Regions from separate parts of the Paenibacillus sp. FSL R7-0163 genome, predicted to be linked through region 3. Evidence: riboswitches for the same ligand, from Rfam matches in the RefSeq annotation. Region 3 holds a riboswitch; each other region holds the start of a gene.
The links. Region 3 has a riboswitch for cobalamin ahead of NST45_RS23395 (S-layer homology domain-containing protein). Riboswitches for the same ligand answer to the same signal wherever they lie in the genome.
Positions count from the first base shown of each region.

Region 1 (4,218 bases), 2.8 Mb from region 3:
GATTGTGATCAGCGGCACGCTGTTTGAGCTTCAGAAAACATTGTATAACACAATGCTTTTTGCTTCATTGCTGGTGGGTACTGTCTTTTTTATCGCGGCAGGCAGCTTTCTTTACTTCCGGTTATATACCGATCTTGATCATGATCGCAATCAATATTCCACTTTGTCCAAGATGGGGCTTACGGATAAAGAACTCAATCGAATAGTCACAATTCAGCTCGCTCTATTGTTTTTTGTGCCGGTCGGAATAGCTATTTTACACAGTGTGTTTGCCTTTATTGCGCTTCAACGGTTGTTCTACTTATCTATCGCAACGGAGACAGGCGCGGTGTTACTCGGATATTTGGCTGTTCAAGGACTATACTTCTTTTTTATTCGCAGCCGCTATTTACGCAACCTGAAGAAGAACTTGATATGAGAAATGGGGGTAACAAGAATGCAAGCATGGATTACAGATTTTATGGAGCAGTTTGGTTACTTCGGTATTTTTCTGATGCTGGCCTTTGAAAATATATTTCCACCAATTCCTTCAGAAGTGATCCTGCCCTTTGGAGGATTTATGACCACTACGACGAGCTTAACGATCCCTGGTGTAATCATTGCTGCCACTGCTGGATCACTACTGGGTGCAGTAATTCTCTATTATATTGGCCGATTATTGGATGTGAGCCGGTTAGAGAAACTGGTTGAACGCTGGGGGGGCCTAATTCGCGTCACTAAAAAAGATATCCACAAGGCTGACGCCTGGTTTGATAAATATGGCTATTGGACTGTATTGTTTTGTCGGATGGTTCCTCTGGTCCGCAGTCTGATTTCGATTCCGGCGGGAATGTCAGGTATGAAATTTGGAGTATTTATGATCTTCACAACGATTGGCACATTGGGATGGAATTTGCTGCTTGTGCTTATTGGCGCGGCTTTGGGCGAATCCTGGGAAGACATTGCCATGTACATGGATGTGTACTCCAATGTGGTCTATGTACTAATTGCTGGCGGATTAGTTATTCTTGGGTTTCTGTACTTCCGCAAACGCAGCCGGAGAATGAACACTGAGGGCTAAGCGGGTGGAGGACTGATAATAGAAATGACTATTAAAAAGGAGGGAAACACATGGAGCTATTAACGATTATTAAAGCCATTATTTTGGGGCTTGTTGAAGGTTTAACCGAATTTGCTCCAGTATCCTCCACGGGTCATATGATTATTGTTGATGATATGTGGCTGAAATCACAGGAGTTATTTGGACAATATACGGCAAATACCTTCAAAATAGTTATTCAACTGGGTTCTATATTAGCGGTTGTTGTGATTTTTAGAAATCGATTCATTGATCTGTTGGGCTTAAGGCGTTTCAGCCGTAAGCAGTTGGATCCTGTAACAGAGAAGCTACCGCAGTTAGAGCAGGGCGGGCACCTCAAGCTGACACAGGTTCTGGTAGGGTTAGTGCCTGCAGGTGTGTTAGGTGTTCTGTTTAATGATTATATTGATGAGCATTTATTCTCTACCTCAACGGTGTTAATTGGTCTAGTGATCGGGGCTATATTAATGATTATTGCGGATCTGTTTGGGCCGAAGAAGATCAGAACTGAGAGTGTAGATCAGATTACATACAAACAGGCACTTGGTGTAGGTCTTGTACAGTGTTTTTCGTTATGGCCTGGATTTTCACGCTCGGGCTCGACGATTTCTGGTGGCGTAATCCTCGGGATGAGCCATCGTGCCGCTGCTGATTTTACGTTTATTATGGCAGTACCCATCATGGCAGGTGCCAGTCTGTTGTCACTGATGAAGAACTGGCAATATTTCACCATGGACGCGCTGCCGTTTTTTATTGCAGGCTTTATTAGTGCCTTCCTATTTGCGCTGTTATCGATGCGTTTCTTCTTAAAACTGATCAATCGTATCAAGCTCTTACCGTTTGCTATATACCGTATAATTCTTGCTGCTGTAGTATATTTCGTATTTTTCTAAGTCCGTTATAAGGAATCGATATAACAGAAGCCCCAGTAATCTATTGCAGATTGCTGGGGCTTTCACGTATGATGACATCAGATTAAGACACTCAAATGATGAATGATATCGGAGACAGGTGCTGACCGGAAAATAGTAATTCGGTAGGCTTAATAGGGAAATTCGGTTCGAAGCCGATGCGGTCCCGCCACTGTAACGGAAGAATCTCGAGCAACAGAGGTCACTGGCAATTTACTACTGCTGGGAAGACTGCTCAAGATGTTGACGCCGCTAGCCAGGAGACCTGCCTGTTTCAACAGCACTGCTTCACCTACGGAAGATAGGGAGGTGTTAGACGTTAACCATGGGTATATCATGGGCGTCTTTCCCTTTGACTTTTTTAGGGAAGGGCGCTCTTTTTTATAGGAAAGCAAGTAGTTTTGGAGTTTGAAATAAGAGATTGAAGAGGGAGTGTATCGAAATGACGAATAAGGTAAAAGTAAGCAATCTTGGATATCCGAGAATCGGAAAGAACCGCGAATGGAAAAAGGCACTGGAGGCATTCTGGCAGGGGAAAATAAATGAGGAGCAATTCCGCTCCGAAATGGCAGCAATCCAGCTGCAGCATTTGAAGACCCAGCAAGAAGCAGGAATTGAGCTTATTCCGGTAAATGATTTTACATTTTATGATCATGTGTTGGATGCGGCTGTTATGTTTGGAATCGTACCTCCACGGTATGCGTATGATGGCGGCGACATCGGGCTTGATCTTTATTTTGCAATGGCCCGTGGTAATGCTGAGGCTACTGCCTGCGAGATGACCAAATGGTTCAATACGAACTATCACTATATCGTTCCAGAGATCGGCACACAAACACCACGCCTGACTGAAAACAAACCTCTAGCGGCTTATCGTTTTGCTAAATCGCAGGCAGGGATTGAAGGTAAACCGGTACTTTTAGGTCTGTATACCTTCCTTAAGCTGTCCAAAGGTTACGCAGCGGCAGATATCGCCAAGATTGCTGCACGTTTTGTTCCAGTCTATGTTCAACTGCTACAGGAACTGAAGCAAGAAGGGGTAAGCTGGGTACAAATCGATGAGCCAGCGATTGTTACAGGCATAAGTAAAGAAGAATTAACACTGCTTAACTCGATATACACAGACATTGCCGGCTCCGTGCCGGGCTTGAATATTATTTTACAGACGTATTTTGAAGCTGCTGAGCCGCTGGAGGCACTGCTAGAGCTGCCTGTTCAAGGCTTGGGTCTTGACTTTGTGCACGATGGTGGAACGAATCTGGCTTCCATCGAACGTCTTGGCTGGCCGAAGGACAAATGGCTGGGTGCCGGAATTATTGATGGACGGAACATTTGGCGTTCCGATTTAGACGCCAAGCTGCAACTGGTAGAAAAGCTCAGCGTTCATGTACCGCTTGATCGTCTTATTCTTCAGCCTTCTTGCAGTCTGCTGCATGTCCCAGTCACCGTTCAAGGTGAAGTGAAGCTGAAGGCGACAGTTAAGAATGCGTTAGCCTTTGCCGATGAGAAGCTTAAAGAGCTTAGTCTGCTCGGAGCAGCCGTCGCAGATAAAGGAGAAGCTTCTCAAGCAGCGCTGGCCGCTAGTCGTGAAGCTATTGCAGCGTTCCGCGCACTACCTGAGCGTGGCCGTAAGGATGTGGCGGAGCAAGTGCTTGCACTTGCAGCTCTACCAGACCAACGCAGTCTGCCTTTTGCTGAGCGCTTAAAGGTGCAGCAAGAGAAATGGCAGCTTCCACTTCTGCCAACCACTACAATTGGTAGCTTTCCGCAGACAGTCGAAGTGCGCCAGGCGAGATTGAAATGGCGTAAAGGGGTCTGGAATCAGGAGCGTTATGATGGATTTGTTCGTGAGCAGATCGCGGATGCAATTACCTTCCAAGAAAAGCTAGGTCTGGATGTTCTGGTCCACGGCGAGTTCGAGCGTACAGATATGGTGGAGTTTTTCGGAGAAAAGCTGGATGGATACTTGTTTACTAGTAATGGCTGGGTTCAATCCTACGGTTCCCGTTGCGTTAAGCCGCCGGTGATCTACGCGGATATTGCATTTATACAGCCTATGACTGTTAAAGAAAGCGTCTATGCACAATCGTTGACGAAGCTTCCGGTTAAAGGAATGTTGACGGGCCCTGTTACTATCCTCAATTGGTCATTTGTACGTGATGATCTCAGCCGGGAAGAGGTAGCCAATCAAATTGCTCTTGCCCTTCGCCATGAAGTAAAAGCGTTGGA
Region 1 covers NZ_CP150224.1:1,235,227-1,239,444, forward strand. Annotated here, with positions in the region: gene NST45_RS05280 (FtsX-like permease family protein) at 1-418, shown strand, start outside; gene NST45_RS05285 (DedA family protein) at 437-1,060, shown strand; gene NST45_RS05290 (undecaprenyl-diphosphate phosphatase) at 1,111-1,971, shown strand; cobalamin riboswitch at 2,071-2,277, shown strand; gene metE (5-methyltetrahydropteroyltriglutamate--homocysteine S-methyltransferase) at 2,432-4,218, shown strand, end outside.
Region 1: linked by a shared signal. The riboswitch ahead of metE (5-methyltetrahydropteroyltriglutamate--homocysteine S-methyltransferase) and the one ahead of NST45_RS23395 (S-layer homology domain-containing protein) in region 3 are both predicted to bind cobalamin.

Region 2 (4,218 bases), 320 kb from region 3:
AGTTCCATGTCTCGGGATTAAAACATCCCGGGCAACGATGGCGGCAGCCGCTGAGAAAGAGGACGGCCCGCATGCCCTCTCCCTCGTTAATCGACTCCGGATAGTAACCGCAAATATTCATAGATGCTTAACGCGATCCCGTACTTCAGCTTGTTTGGCGGCATTAAAGCGGGTCTGATAGTCGCCGGTTAAATAACCTGTAACTCTGCGCAAACGGCGGATGTGCACGTCATTCTCATGTGCGTTGCAGGAAGGACAGTTTGTCCCAATTACGCCTTCGTATCCACAGCTGGAGCAGCGGTCAATCGGATGGTTAATGCTGAAATAGCTGACCTGTTGTTCGAGCGCATATTTAATGATTTTGATAAAAGCCGATGGGTTGTTGCGGGCATTGCCGTTTAATTCGACATAAGAAATAGCCCCGGCATTGCAATATTCATGGAAAGGAGCTTCCAAGCTGATCTTCTGAGCAGCACCCAGATCGAAGTATACAGGGATGTGAAAAGAGTTCGTATAATATTCACGGTCGGTTACGCCCGGAATGGAACCCAGTACCTTGCGGTCAACTTTTGTGAATTTACCGGACAAACCTTCTGCTGGAGTTGCGAACAGAGTGATGTTGAGATCCAGTTCCTCACTTTTCCGATCGCAATAGTCCCGCATATGACGCACAATAGCCAGCGCCTTGGCATGAACTTCCATATCCTCGCCATGGTGTTTGCCGTACATAGCTTTCATACATTCCGCCATACCGATGAAGCCAAGAGACAGACTGCCATGCTTTAGCAGATCGCCTACAGTGTCATCAGGTGCAAGATGCTCGCCGCCTTCCCAGACGCCTTCTCGCATCATGAAATCGGAAGCTTTAGCTTTTTGTGCGGTTTGAATGTGGAACCGATGAAGAAGTCCTTCCAGCGCAATATCCATATAATGATTTAGATCTTCATAGAAGCCAGCTTCGTCTGCGATGGTACGTCTGCCTGTTACTGTGCCGTGTGCCAGACCTAGCCGAACCAGATTCAGTGTATTAAAGGAAAGGTTGCCCTTTCCAGAGCAATGATTACGACCAAAACGGTCACCGAGCACTCGGGTTCGGCAGCCCATTGTAGCGAACTCCGTATCAGGATCACTTGGATCATAATACTGCAAGTTGAGCGGAGCGTCCAGATTAGCGAAGTTTGGATATAGTCTGCGCGCAGAACATTCAGCCGCTTTTAGGAACAGTTCATAGTTAGGATCGCCTTGTTGTTGATTGATTCCTTGCTTGCATTTGAAGATTTGAATCGGGAACACTGGTGTTTCTCCGCTGCCAAGTCCGTTCATAGTTGCTGTTAGCAGAGAACTGATCACAAGCTGACCTTCTGGTGAAGTACAAGTACCGTAGTTGATGCTGGTAAACGGTATTTGTCCACCGGATCGGCTGGACATGGTATTCAGATTATGTACCATACTTTCAGCCGCTTGCAGGGTTTCGATTTCGGTTTCCTTTAGTGCAAAACGGAACGCTCTTGGATATAACTCCGCCAGATCGGTCCGGCTCATCGTAATCTCGCCCAAAGATTCATCAGCTTGTCCTTCTTCAAAATAATCCAGACCCTTGCGGAACAGCTTGGCGAAGGATTTGGTTACATAAGGTGCCAGATCATAGTCGAGTTTATTGGCGGATACACCACCATATTGAGCATTTTGCTGGGATTGGAAAATAATCGCTACCAGAGACATAGCAGTCATTATTGAGTTCGGAGGACGAACGCTGCCGTTGCCGGTATTGAAACCTTCACGGAGAAGTTTATCAAACGGGATAAAAATACAGTTCGTCGTTCCAATCGCGTATTGATCCAGATCATGCACATAGACGACATTATCATCAATAGCCTGCACTAGCTGCGGCGGCATCGTAAAATTGCGGGCGTACCATTTTGAATATTCACTGCCGAACTTGCTCATTTTACCGGAGAAACTCTCTCCATTCAAATTGGCATTCTCGCGCAATAGGTCCATATCCCGACTGTCGATAATATCCCGGCCTAAATCAATGAGCTCTTCTAAAAGAACTTCCCGTGCATTTTCTACTCCATTAAATTGTCTCTCCAACAACGTCATTGTACAGCTCTCCTCTCAGTATAAAAGAAAAACATCTATCATCAAATCCATATATCCATAGGAAGTTGGACTGCCATAAGCAGTCGTATATTTGTTCTGATTACATAAAAAAAGCATCCCCTACCCGAGGATGGCAGAAAATGCCCGATGCGTTATGTAAATATCCACACGGATATTTGCAGAGGTCTCTACGTAGATGACCGCATGCGGACACCATCCCTGTTCCTCGCAGGCATCAATAGTTGGTGTCGTCGAAACAGGTAGGTCTCCTGGCTTCCGTGGGATCTCTCGGCGCCTTCCCAAGGGTGTTCCTAACCCTCAGTGGCATCTGCCGGGAGATGTGGATTCTCAAGCTTCCCAGAAGCTTAAGAAGGCCATCCGGTTACAGTGGCGGGACCGCAGCGGATTCTCACCGCGCTTCCCTATTAAGCTCTAAATCCGGTTAAGGATCAAAGCGCCTGTCTCCACTATATTTTGTTGTCGTTAGATAAAAATAACCCAAGATGTTGTGTTTGTAAACAGTTTTTTAGAAAACCCGCGCGGGGAGCGGGTTCTTTAAAGGTACTCCACAAATGATCCACAGGCTGTCCATAAGTAATCCACAATTGATCCACAGGGAGATGCGAAATGATTCATAAATTGTCCGAAAAGATGCCACAAAGAGTCCATAAATATAGTGCAGATGACCCTAGAATTTGCGCATGAGAAAATACTCTTAGCCCAAAGTCATATTTTGGAGTAATCAGAAGAAATAGAAGAGATAAGGGAGGATAATCTTGCTTAGTTTGTGACAGAGCGGTGGAATTGTTACAATGGAAGAAGATAGGTACTATAAAATTTCGAGGAGGTATTCTCATGCCTATTGCTGAAGTTACAGTTATTCCAATTGGAACAGGCAGTACCAGTCTTAGCAGCTATGTTGCGGATATGCAGCGGGTGCTGAAGACAGTAGAAGGGATTACATATGAACTTACGTCCATGGGGACGATCATCGAAGGGCCTCTGCAACGCATTTTTGCCGCGGTAGAAGCTTTGCATGAGTCTCCTTTTGCCGCAGGTGCAGAACGTGTCTCTACCTCACTTAAAATAGACGACCGCCGCGATAAACCCTCCACTAGCCGTGGAAAGTTAGAGTCTGTGGAGCGTAAGCTACAGGTGGATTAGCAGTTTAGGAGGGCGGAAAACAGGGAGAAATAGGCTTGCGTTTCTGGCTGAAAGTTGTATAATATTTTTTGTTTGACAGAAAAATCAGCTTTAAGCTGGTGTAGCTCAGGGGTAGAGCAACGCACTCGTAATGCGTAGGCCGGGGGTTCAATTCCCTTCACCAGCATCCCAAAAAACCATATGTGGCGCGGATTTCCGAGGGTTCGGGACCGCGTCATTTTTCATTGAATCCCCTGACTTCTACCATTCTTCTAAAAGATAAGACATGGCGAAATCGCTAATGAAAACGGTATGACTAGTGGTCACTGTCGAGCAGATGGAAGGCGTGTCGCAAGCTGACAGCAATCAGAATGAAGGATGGTGGAGGAGGAGCAGCATAAGCTGCTTTTTTCTTGCGGGGGCAGATCGGTTAGATGGTAATTACTATAAAAATAAAAAAGACACCACAAGGTGTCTTAGTACAGATACTTTTCGCTCGAATTTCACGAGCTCGTCAGTGAACTGAGTTCATAAGCAAGACTGGCTACGGCTAACAGATGAAGAGATAAAGTAATATCAATGTTAAAATGTGCGGTAATATTAATTTTCATAGATAACCACGCTCCTAAAGTATAAATACACATAAAGAAAACTTTATAAAGCGCTTGGCCTGCCATCATCAGTGCCAGGTAGCCATCCTGTACAGACGCCTTAGCGTTTCGACAGTAACATTATACTTAATATTTTGTGTTTTGCAAACCAAAGCCCCCTTAAGACTGAAATAATGAGCAATGTGACAATTATGTCATTCTGAATTGAATATTGTTAGGTTAATCGATGGGGAAGTTTACGTGTCTCCCTTATACTGGAAATTAAATGATTTTATTTCCGAAAGGGGACAATCCACTGATGACTGACGTAATTAAAGCAATAATACTTGGCATAATAGAGGGCTTAACTGAATTTTTACCA
Region 2 covers NZ_CP150224.1:5,643,143-5,647,360, reverse strand. Annotated here, with positions in the region: gene nrdG (anaerobic ribonucleoside-triphosphate reductase activating protein) at 1-121, opposite strand, end outside; gene NST45_RS24805 (anaerobic ribonucleoside triphosphate reductase) at 118-2,103, opposite strand; cobalamin riboswitch at 2,345-2,580, opposite strand; gene NST45_RS24800 (MTH1187 family thiamine-binding protein) at 2,959-3,267, shown strand; tRNA gene NST45_RS24795 (tRNA-Thr) at 3,362-3,433, shown strand; gene NST45_RS24790 (undecaprenyl-diphosphate phosphatase) at 4,156-4,218, shown strand, end outside.
Region 2: linked by a shared signal. The riboswitch ahead of NST45_RS24805 (anaerobic ribonucleoside triphosphate reductase) and the one ahead of NST45_RS23395 (S-layer homology domain-containing protein) in region 3 are both predicted to bind cobalamin.

Region 3 (4,218 bases):
TCTAGCGTCCGTGTGCGGATCTACGCCCACACCAGTTAAGGCTACAATTACCTGTGAGATACTTTCGCTGCTAGTGCTTCCCCAGCTTGTAAATCCGCCTTGATTGTTTTGGTTATCGGACAGCCATTGGATGGCCCGATCCACGGCGGCTTTTACATCATCTCGGGTTGCGTAATAAGGTGCAAGAGCTTGCATCGCCATCGCAGTCATATCGACATCTGCTTTGGTTACGCCTAATGCCCAGCCACCAGCTTCTGCTGTACCTTTTTTAACCTCTTTATCTAAAATATACTGAACTAGTTTTTCTCTTGTGGTCTGTTCTGTAACTCCATCAACTACAGGGATCTCATAGTTATGGCTATCTAGCGCAATCAGAGCAAAAATCGGACCATTATTGCCTTGCTTTTGGATATATTGATAATCAGCCAGTGCTTTTCTCAGATCATATCCCGCAACATTTGTGATATCTTTTCCGATAGAGGTAAGTCCTAATATTGCTCTGGAATTCTCTGTGCTTTTATTGGCGTCGAGTTTTCCATCCTCTTTAATGATCGATGCTATTTTCGTTGCTACATTGTTGTAATAAAGATCGTAATAACCGTTAGGTACTGTATAGTTCGCCCGTGCTAAAGATAGAATCGACCATTCTCCACTACCTGTACCAAACGACGGATTCTTTACAGTGTTTAGAATATAGGCAAGGCTTTTATTTAATTGTTGTTTGGCTACAACAGTAGTAGGTTGTTCTAATTGCACATCATTCATATCAAAGAGACGGCTGCTATGATTGATCAGACGATCATAGGACACAAGTGCATACGTACCTTGGTCCGTTGCCATATTGTCTACTTTGCCTGTGAGGATATGCTTAAATCCACCCTCAGGTGCAGCAAAGCTAAGTAATGCATCAATAAGCGAATTTCCACTTTTAACAAATCTAGCGTCCGTGTGCGGATCTACGCCTACACCAGTTAAGGCTACAATTACCTGCGAGATACTTTCGCTGCTAGTGCTTCCCCAGCTTGTAAATCCGCCTTGATTGTTTTGGTTATCGGACAGCCATTGGATGGCCCGATCCACGGCAGCTTTTACATCATCACGGGTTGCATAATAAGGTGCAAGAGCTTGCATCGCCATCGCAGTCATATCGACATCGGCTTTGGTTACGCCTAATGCCCAGCCACCAGCTTCTTCTGTACCTTTTTTAACCTCTTTATCTAAAATGTACTGAACTAGTTTTTCTCTTGTGGTCTGTTCTGTAACTCCATCAACTACTGGGATCTCATAGTTATGGCTATCTAGCGCAATCAGAGCAAAAATCGGACCATTATTGCCTTGCTTTTGGATATATTGATAATCAGCGAGTGCTTTTCTCAGATCATATCCCGCAACATTTGTGATATCTTTTCCGATAGAGGTAAGCCCAAGAATCGCTCTGGAATTCTCTGTGCTTTTATTGGCGTCGAGTTTTCCATCCTCTTTAATGATCGATGCTATTTTCGTTGCTACATTGTTGTAATAAAGATCGTAATAACCGTTAGGTACTGTATAGTTCGCCCGTGCCAGAGAAAGGATCGACCATTCTCCACTACCTGTTCCAAACGACGGATTCTTTACAGTGTTTAGAATATAGGCAAGGCTTTTATCTAACTGTTGTTTGACGGCAACTGTAGTTTCCAGTTTGTAAGTAACTTGATAAGTTACATTTGTTTTGTTTCCAGCTCCGTCAAGAGCCGTTACAGTAATTGCATTACTGCCTGAATTCAGAGAAGCTTTGTACTCCCCATTCGCAGGTGATAAAGTAACACCATTCAGCTTCACTTCTGGAATGATGTCACTATATACATTGTCTGTGACAGCTACTTTGAAGCTTATTTCTTTATTAGATACTTCCTGTTTATCTTGTATGCCACTTACAGTAATAACAGGGGGTTCTATATCTAATGCATGGTTAAGCCCTACAAGCGCATGATCTACACTTATTTGAGAGCTTGCCATATTTTCGAGCACGGAATAGGCTTGATAAACTGCCGATTGTACTACTGGTCTGTCCAAAATAGTTTCTTTATTAGGGTCACTGTTAATCTCGGCGATTTCCGCAGTTAAAGCATCCTTATTGGCAAGTTGAACTGGGATTTCTCCCCAGCCACCAAGATCAGAACCATAGCCATAAGTGGTGAACTGAGTTCGAATGATATCACCGTCTTGAGGCTTATAATCGGTCATCCCAAACGGAGGAAACACATTATTTACTGCATACATCCAACCCGACATGGAAGTATAGTCAAACTGACTTAACCACTCTGGGTCTGCTTTAGTGCCGACTGTATTCCCATCAGCTGAAATCATATCTAAAGTATATTGTGGAATATTGACTTCGCTTCTGCCACTATCTTTAACTTCTGATAAATAAAAACCACTATCTATATTTCCTAAATATCTATAATTCCCATCTCCTAGCGCACGTGTTATTAAAGATGCGCCATTATCGCCTTCATAAATCGGAACTTTAATAGGTTCCTTAACATACCCTTGGCCTAAGGTGAATTTCTCTACGGATACAGATACATACCCTTTAAGGGTAGAGCTTGCTCCATCTGCTTGAGCCGGGATTACACTTGTAGAGAATGTCGTAATAAATACAGCTACAATAAGTAACCACGCTAAAAACTTATTTTTCTTCATTTTTCCATAACCCTTCCCTTCATACCTATGATAAAAAACAGAATAAACTTTTCTTATAACCACAAAAAAACCACTCAACATAAACGTCAAGAGGTTAAGATAGTGAACCACAATAATAGATGGCCAACACTATTCAAGCACCTCTCTATCGATCGTAGAGTTTGATGGTGTAACAGAAAAAGGCAGATATTCTGGCTCAAGTATCATCACCCTTGCTGCCTTCCCAGTTTCCCAGTGGCATTTTGCAAGGACTCCTCTTTCACAGCGGCGGGACCGCGCGGGATTCACACCCGCTTTCCATTTAACCAATCTATGATTGTACTTCCGCAACTATCATAGTTGGCACCTATTTCTAATTTTAAATTTTCATGCTTCATCATATCTAATATATATGCTTTTGTCATGTTATATTTCTTTTTTGTATAACGGGCAGCTAGAGATAATCCTATTGAATAACCAATTTCTACGAGTAGGGATATTTAAATAATTTCTTTATCCAACTGTGGGGAAAATTAATTTAAATCACTAATTCTTATATGAATTTGCCACAAATTAGTAAGGTACTCGCTGAGTGAATTCTATGTTAGGGTATATTCAGAAAGCGTTTACAAAAATAACATTGGAGGTGTTCGTGTTCATCTAACCACCAAGTACAGCGTCAAAGCCAGGTCCAAGCATCCTAAATTTATCTCACAAAGGAGAATTCAATGACTACGCGAATCCAGAAATCCTTCTTATCATTGACACTTGTCACCGCTCTTCTGCTCTCTCTGTTCTCATCCATGGCTGCAGCTGCAACTAAGGATGAGCAACAAGCTAAGGCAGCGCCAAAGAGTAAGATCCAATCCTATGTAGACGAAATGCAGCCCGGATGGAACCTCGGTAATACTTTAGATGCTACAGGTGAGGACGAAACCTCCTGGGGCAATCCTCGTGTGACCCAAGAACTTATTAAAAAGATCGCCGCTCAAGGCTATAAAAGTATTCGGATTCCTGTGACCTGGGATACTCACATGGGTGCGGCACCAGACTATACCCTAGAAAAAGCCTACCTCGACCGTGTGGAAGAAGTTGTCGGCTGGGCACTGGACGCCAAGCTTTATGTCATGATTAATGTCCATCATGATTCCTGGCTATGGGTAAGCCATATGGAAGAAAAACACGATGAAACGCTGGCGCGTTATAATGCAGCCTGGACTCAAATTGCCGATCGCTTTAAGGACAAATCCGATAAGCTGATGTTCGAGAGCATAAATGAACCTCGGTTCACCGATGGTGGAAGCACAGACGAAGCAAAAATGGAGCAAATGCTTACTGAACTCAATAACTCCTTCTATCAGATCGTGCGGAAATCCGGTGGGAAAAACGACCTCCGCCCACTTGTATTGCCTTCATTAGAGTCTTCACCTACACAAACAAGAATGGATCATCTCTATAAGACGATTACGGCTCTAAACGATCCGAATATTATTGCGACCGTTCACTTCTATGGCTTCTGGCCTTTTAGTGTGAACATTGCCGGCTACACCACAT
Region 3 covers NZ_CP150224.1:5,319,695-5,323,912, forward strand. Annotated here, with positions in the region: gene NST45_RS23395 (S-layer homology domain-containing protein) at 1-2,685, opposite strand, end outside; cobalamin riboswitch at 2,849-3,050, opposite strand; gene NST45_RS23400 (cellulase family glycosylhydrolase) at 3,393-4,218, shown strand, end outside.

Region 4 (4,218 bases), 160 kb from region 3:
TAACAGTCATTGTATAGCTATTTGCCGGGAGACCCCCCTCAATAACAGCTACACCTTGTTCATTCGTGATTACCTTCTTATCACCAATCGAAACCTGCACACCTGCAGCTGGTGAGGTAACCGGATCAGAAGTGAAGCTGTCCTGATTCCACACCCACTTTTTCTGGGAAACCTTTACGGTAAAAACTTCATCAGCTTTTGGCTGCGTTGGGGAAAGCGCCACAGAATCTACAACCTGTGTATTTTCTCCTGCATAATAGACAAGCACACGATCGGATTCCTGTAGTTCGAACACATCCATACCCACACTTGGATATATCCACTCTCCGCCGCGTGATACCACGAAGCTCCACCATCCGTCGTAAGTACCTTGCGAAACTCCATGGATACCTGATACAAAGTTGCCATAAGACGATTTGGTGATATCTACTTTAAAATCATCGGTAGACCCTAGTTGTTGCAACGCTTCAAGGGCATTGGAGGCTTTCAAAGTCCCTTCACTAATCAACCCTTCCGGGCCTTCAACGGTTAGCGAAGCTGTTACATTCTTAGAAATCACTTTTAGAGCTTTTGTATATTTAGCAATCGTTGGGGCTTTGCCTTCACGGTAGCCAGTTACAGTCAGTTTATAGTCACCTGCGGGCACATTTCCTGAGAATACGGCCTCACCTTTAGCATTCGTCGTTACCGTGTGAACTCCAATTTGGACCTGAACACCCGCAGCTTTTGCAGTTACAGGAGAGGAAGTGTTCGTAGCAGCGTCCCATTTCCACGTCTTACTAGTTACAGTGACGGTAAAAGAATCGCCCTCTTTAAGATTTGCTTTGGAAAGCGTAACGGAATCCACAAGCTTAGTGTCATCTCCGGCATAATAAACCAGTACCTGATCTGAATCTTTAAGTACAAAATCACTCATACCTACATCGGGATTAATCCATTTTCCGTCACGCGATACAACATACATCCATCCGTCATAACCACCAAAGCTTCCAGCAACAATATTTCCGATGCCAGTCACATAATTGCCCGAAGGATTCGTGATCGGCAAGTTCGTTTGAAGCGCCAGCTTCTCTAACGCTCCAAGTGCGTTGCCAGCATAGGCGTACCCTTGTGCCAACGTGGCCTGTGGCCCCTCAATCGTTACAGGGGCGTAGATTAGTGAGCTCTGAATGGAGGACTTGGAAAAATCGTATAGCTTATTGTTGCTTCCTTTATACAGCAAATTATAGGCAACCAGCGCCTGAAGCCCTTGCTCTGTCGCCAGAACATTACTGCTTCCACCACGGCTATGGGTGAAGCTACCATCAGCTAGACGATAGCTGAGCAGGTTCTCCATTAGATCCACTTTGTTTTTGGTGTATTCTAATCCACTAGGATCAACTCCAAAGGATGTGAGTCCAAGGATTGCTTGTGCACTACTTTCAGCACTGTCACCGTAACCCCCATGGCTATCTTGAGCTGCGGATAACCAGGCTACGGCTTGTAGCCCTGCTAAGTAGGCTTCGGGATTATTTTTATGTGCCGCCAGAGCCGTCAAGGTTATCGCTGTCATATCAGGCTCACTTGTGCCTGAGGTTAGTGCAAAGCCCCCATCTGGATTTTGTTTGGAGAGAATCTCCGTAAGGAGCTTATCCGCCGTCCATTTCGCGTCACTTGGGATATTATATTTACCAGAATCCAGCGCAAGTAAAGCATATACCGGATTATTAAGCGTCTGTTCACTGAGCTTGCTGTTATTATAAATTTTCTCAATCAGATTATAGCCAGGAGTTGATCCATTACCAGCAAAGCTAGTAGGATCTGCACCAATCGCTCTCACTGCGAGCACGATTCGAGCATAATCGGTGACATTGGCAAAATTCCCAGCTGCCTCTTTTACTTTTTTCTCAAGCTCTGAATGGTAACTAGCTGGCAGCTTGTACCCTGCTTGCGCTAAGCCAATGGCTTGCCAATCTGATTGTACGCCACCTTTCAAGAGATATTCTGCAGCCGCATAAGTCGCATCCGCAACATTAATCCACTCCGCAGCAGTTGCCTCCAGACCGGCGCCAGCGCTCGCTTCTGCAAATATTTGTCCTGCCGGAGCAAGAGATGTTCCTAGAATTGAAATGACCATGAATAAGGCCAGCCCAAGTGCTACAAACTTGGAAGACATGATTTTCTTCATTGTTTAACCTCTTTCTGTATAAGAATGGGTACTGCTGGGAATAAGACGCATAACATAAAGACCGCCCCTTTGGAGGGCGGTCAGGGAAGATTACAAATCGAGGCTGCGGCGCTTGCTTCCTGCCGATAGTCCATCTGTATATGTTCCACATTCTTACCCCACGAAGAATAGAAACGCTCACAAAAAAGGCAGGTCTCCTGGCTAATGCTTCATCGCTGTTCTTCACCTTCCCACCCTACCTTCAGGGCAGTGGCTTATAGAAGAAAAACTCCGCACATACAGTGGCGGGACCGCGCCGGACTCATGCACCGGACTTCCCTTTTAAGCAGACGACTAGATTGATAGAGTCTGCACCTTTTCCAGTATGTAGTATCTTATTTTGACATCCATAATCATATCTATTAATACATAGCATGTCTATAGAAAAGCTTAGTATGGGCAGCAAAAAAATGAACAGCAATACACCACCTGCCGGTAGGTGTTGCTGTTCAGAAAGCTTGTTATTCGGCTGTTCCTTCCGGACTTGCAGTTGGGGAAGGTTCAGCACTTGAATCAGAAGCTGGTGGAATATTAGGGTCGGGATCTACGATCAATGTAAATCTTCCGGCTTTAATCATACTTTTCTCTAGAATTGTCGCTCCAGGCTCCAATGTAACCTCAACCTGATAGGAAGGTTGTTCCCCTTCAGTCACAGCTGTTGCGGAAGGCAACCCAGTGCTGTCCTCAGTATCAGAGGAAGGCGTAGGAGACGGAGAAGCATCAGCTACAGCGTTAGTAGCGTCTGCACCTTCTGCTGTTCCTCCAGTAGTGCCAGCGGCATCTGACTCGTCGTCAGCGGCGTTTCCCTCATCCGTCCCATCCGTTGACGGCACTGGACAAGTCCCATTCGTAGCAGCGACCTTAAAGCTTTTATCTATCTCTGTAGACGAAGACATTAAACTAATCTCAGTCGGTTGAAACTGCACACAGTCATCTGCACTTGCGAAGGTGAACACCAATATGCTGCTCCCCTTATCTCCTTCGACGCTCTGATCCTTCAAGTATACTGAAGCCGGAGGCAGCACATTGCCTGCACTCTGAACAGGGGTCGGCTCAGGGCTTGTCCCCGGCAGAGCCGTCTTCGTATCATCCGGACGCAACATACTGAATACGATAATTGCAATAATCACCAGAATACCCGTAATGGAGCCGGAGATTAAGAGTCGAAATCGGCTGCGGCTGATCCAGCGCGCCAGCGGGGAAGCCAGTTGGGAGCGGGCTTCATTGTACACATTTTGCAGAGCAGGCCGAGCTGCCGCGACATAGTTCTTTCGGAATTCCCGATTCTTGAACGCTTCACGATCACTGCTCAGGAAATACTTCAGAATCGCCTTACGGTAACCCGGTTGCAGCTTTTTATTCGAAACCGTAAATAAAGGATTGCCTTGCGACCAAGCAAAAAACCGATAGATGATTTCTTTGTCGGAACCGGCTTTACGCTTTAACAGCTCCAGAAGCGCATCGTAATCCAGCGGACCCCCTTCACGCTGAGTTGTATAGTAGAAGGCTAGCGGAAGCCGTTCAAAGGGTTCCAGAACACGCGCCTCTTTTAGCAAACGACGACCCAGTAGCTGCACATCGTCTAGTTCCTGCGGAGACAATCCTGCAAAAATCTCCTCATTCGGCTTTTCTTCACCAAACCAGCGGTAAGCTGCACGCAGCGCATTCTCTTTCTGCTTGCTAATCCTATCCAGTGGCGGCTGCCAATCGACAACATTACCATAACGTAAAAAAACTACCTCCAGAAGCTCCTCCTGCGTCATATCGGAAAGCGATAAGCGATTCAGTAAGAATCTATCTGCTGAAGCAGCAAGATCCTGCATTAGGGAGAGTGCCTTAGGAGCAACTCCTGTTCCTTTGCGGCGATCTTTTTCTGCCTTATCTACAATTTCATGAATTTCCGCTACAGAAGCCACCGGATCATGTTCCAGCTGGAGCTTTTCAAGCAAATAATCCTTCACAGCATTTTGAGCAAAAGACTGCTCTAACGCCACTGGCAGGAACCGCCCCCA
Region 4 covers NZ_CP150224.1:5,155,015-5,159,232, forward strand. Annotated here, with positions in the region: gene NST45_RS22740 (DUF4430 domain-containing protein) at 1-2,167, opposite strand, end outside; cobalamin riboswitch at 2,337-2,540, opposite strand; gene NST45_RS22745 (glycosyltransferase) at 2,668-4,218, opposite strand, start outside.
Region 4: linked by a shared signal. The riboswitch ahead of NST45_RS22740 (DUF4430 domain-containing protein) and the one ahead of NST45_RS23395 (S-layer homology domain-containing protein) in region 3 are both predicted to bind cobalamin.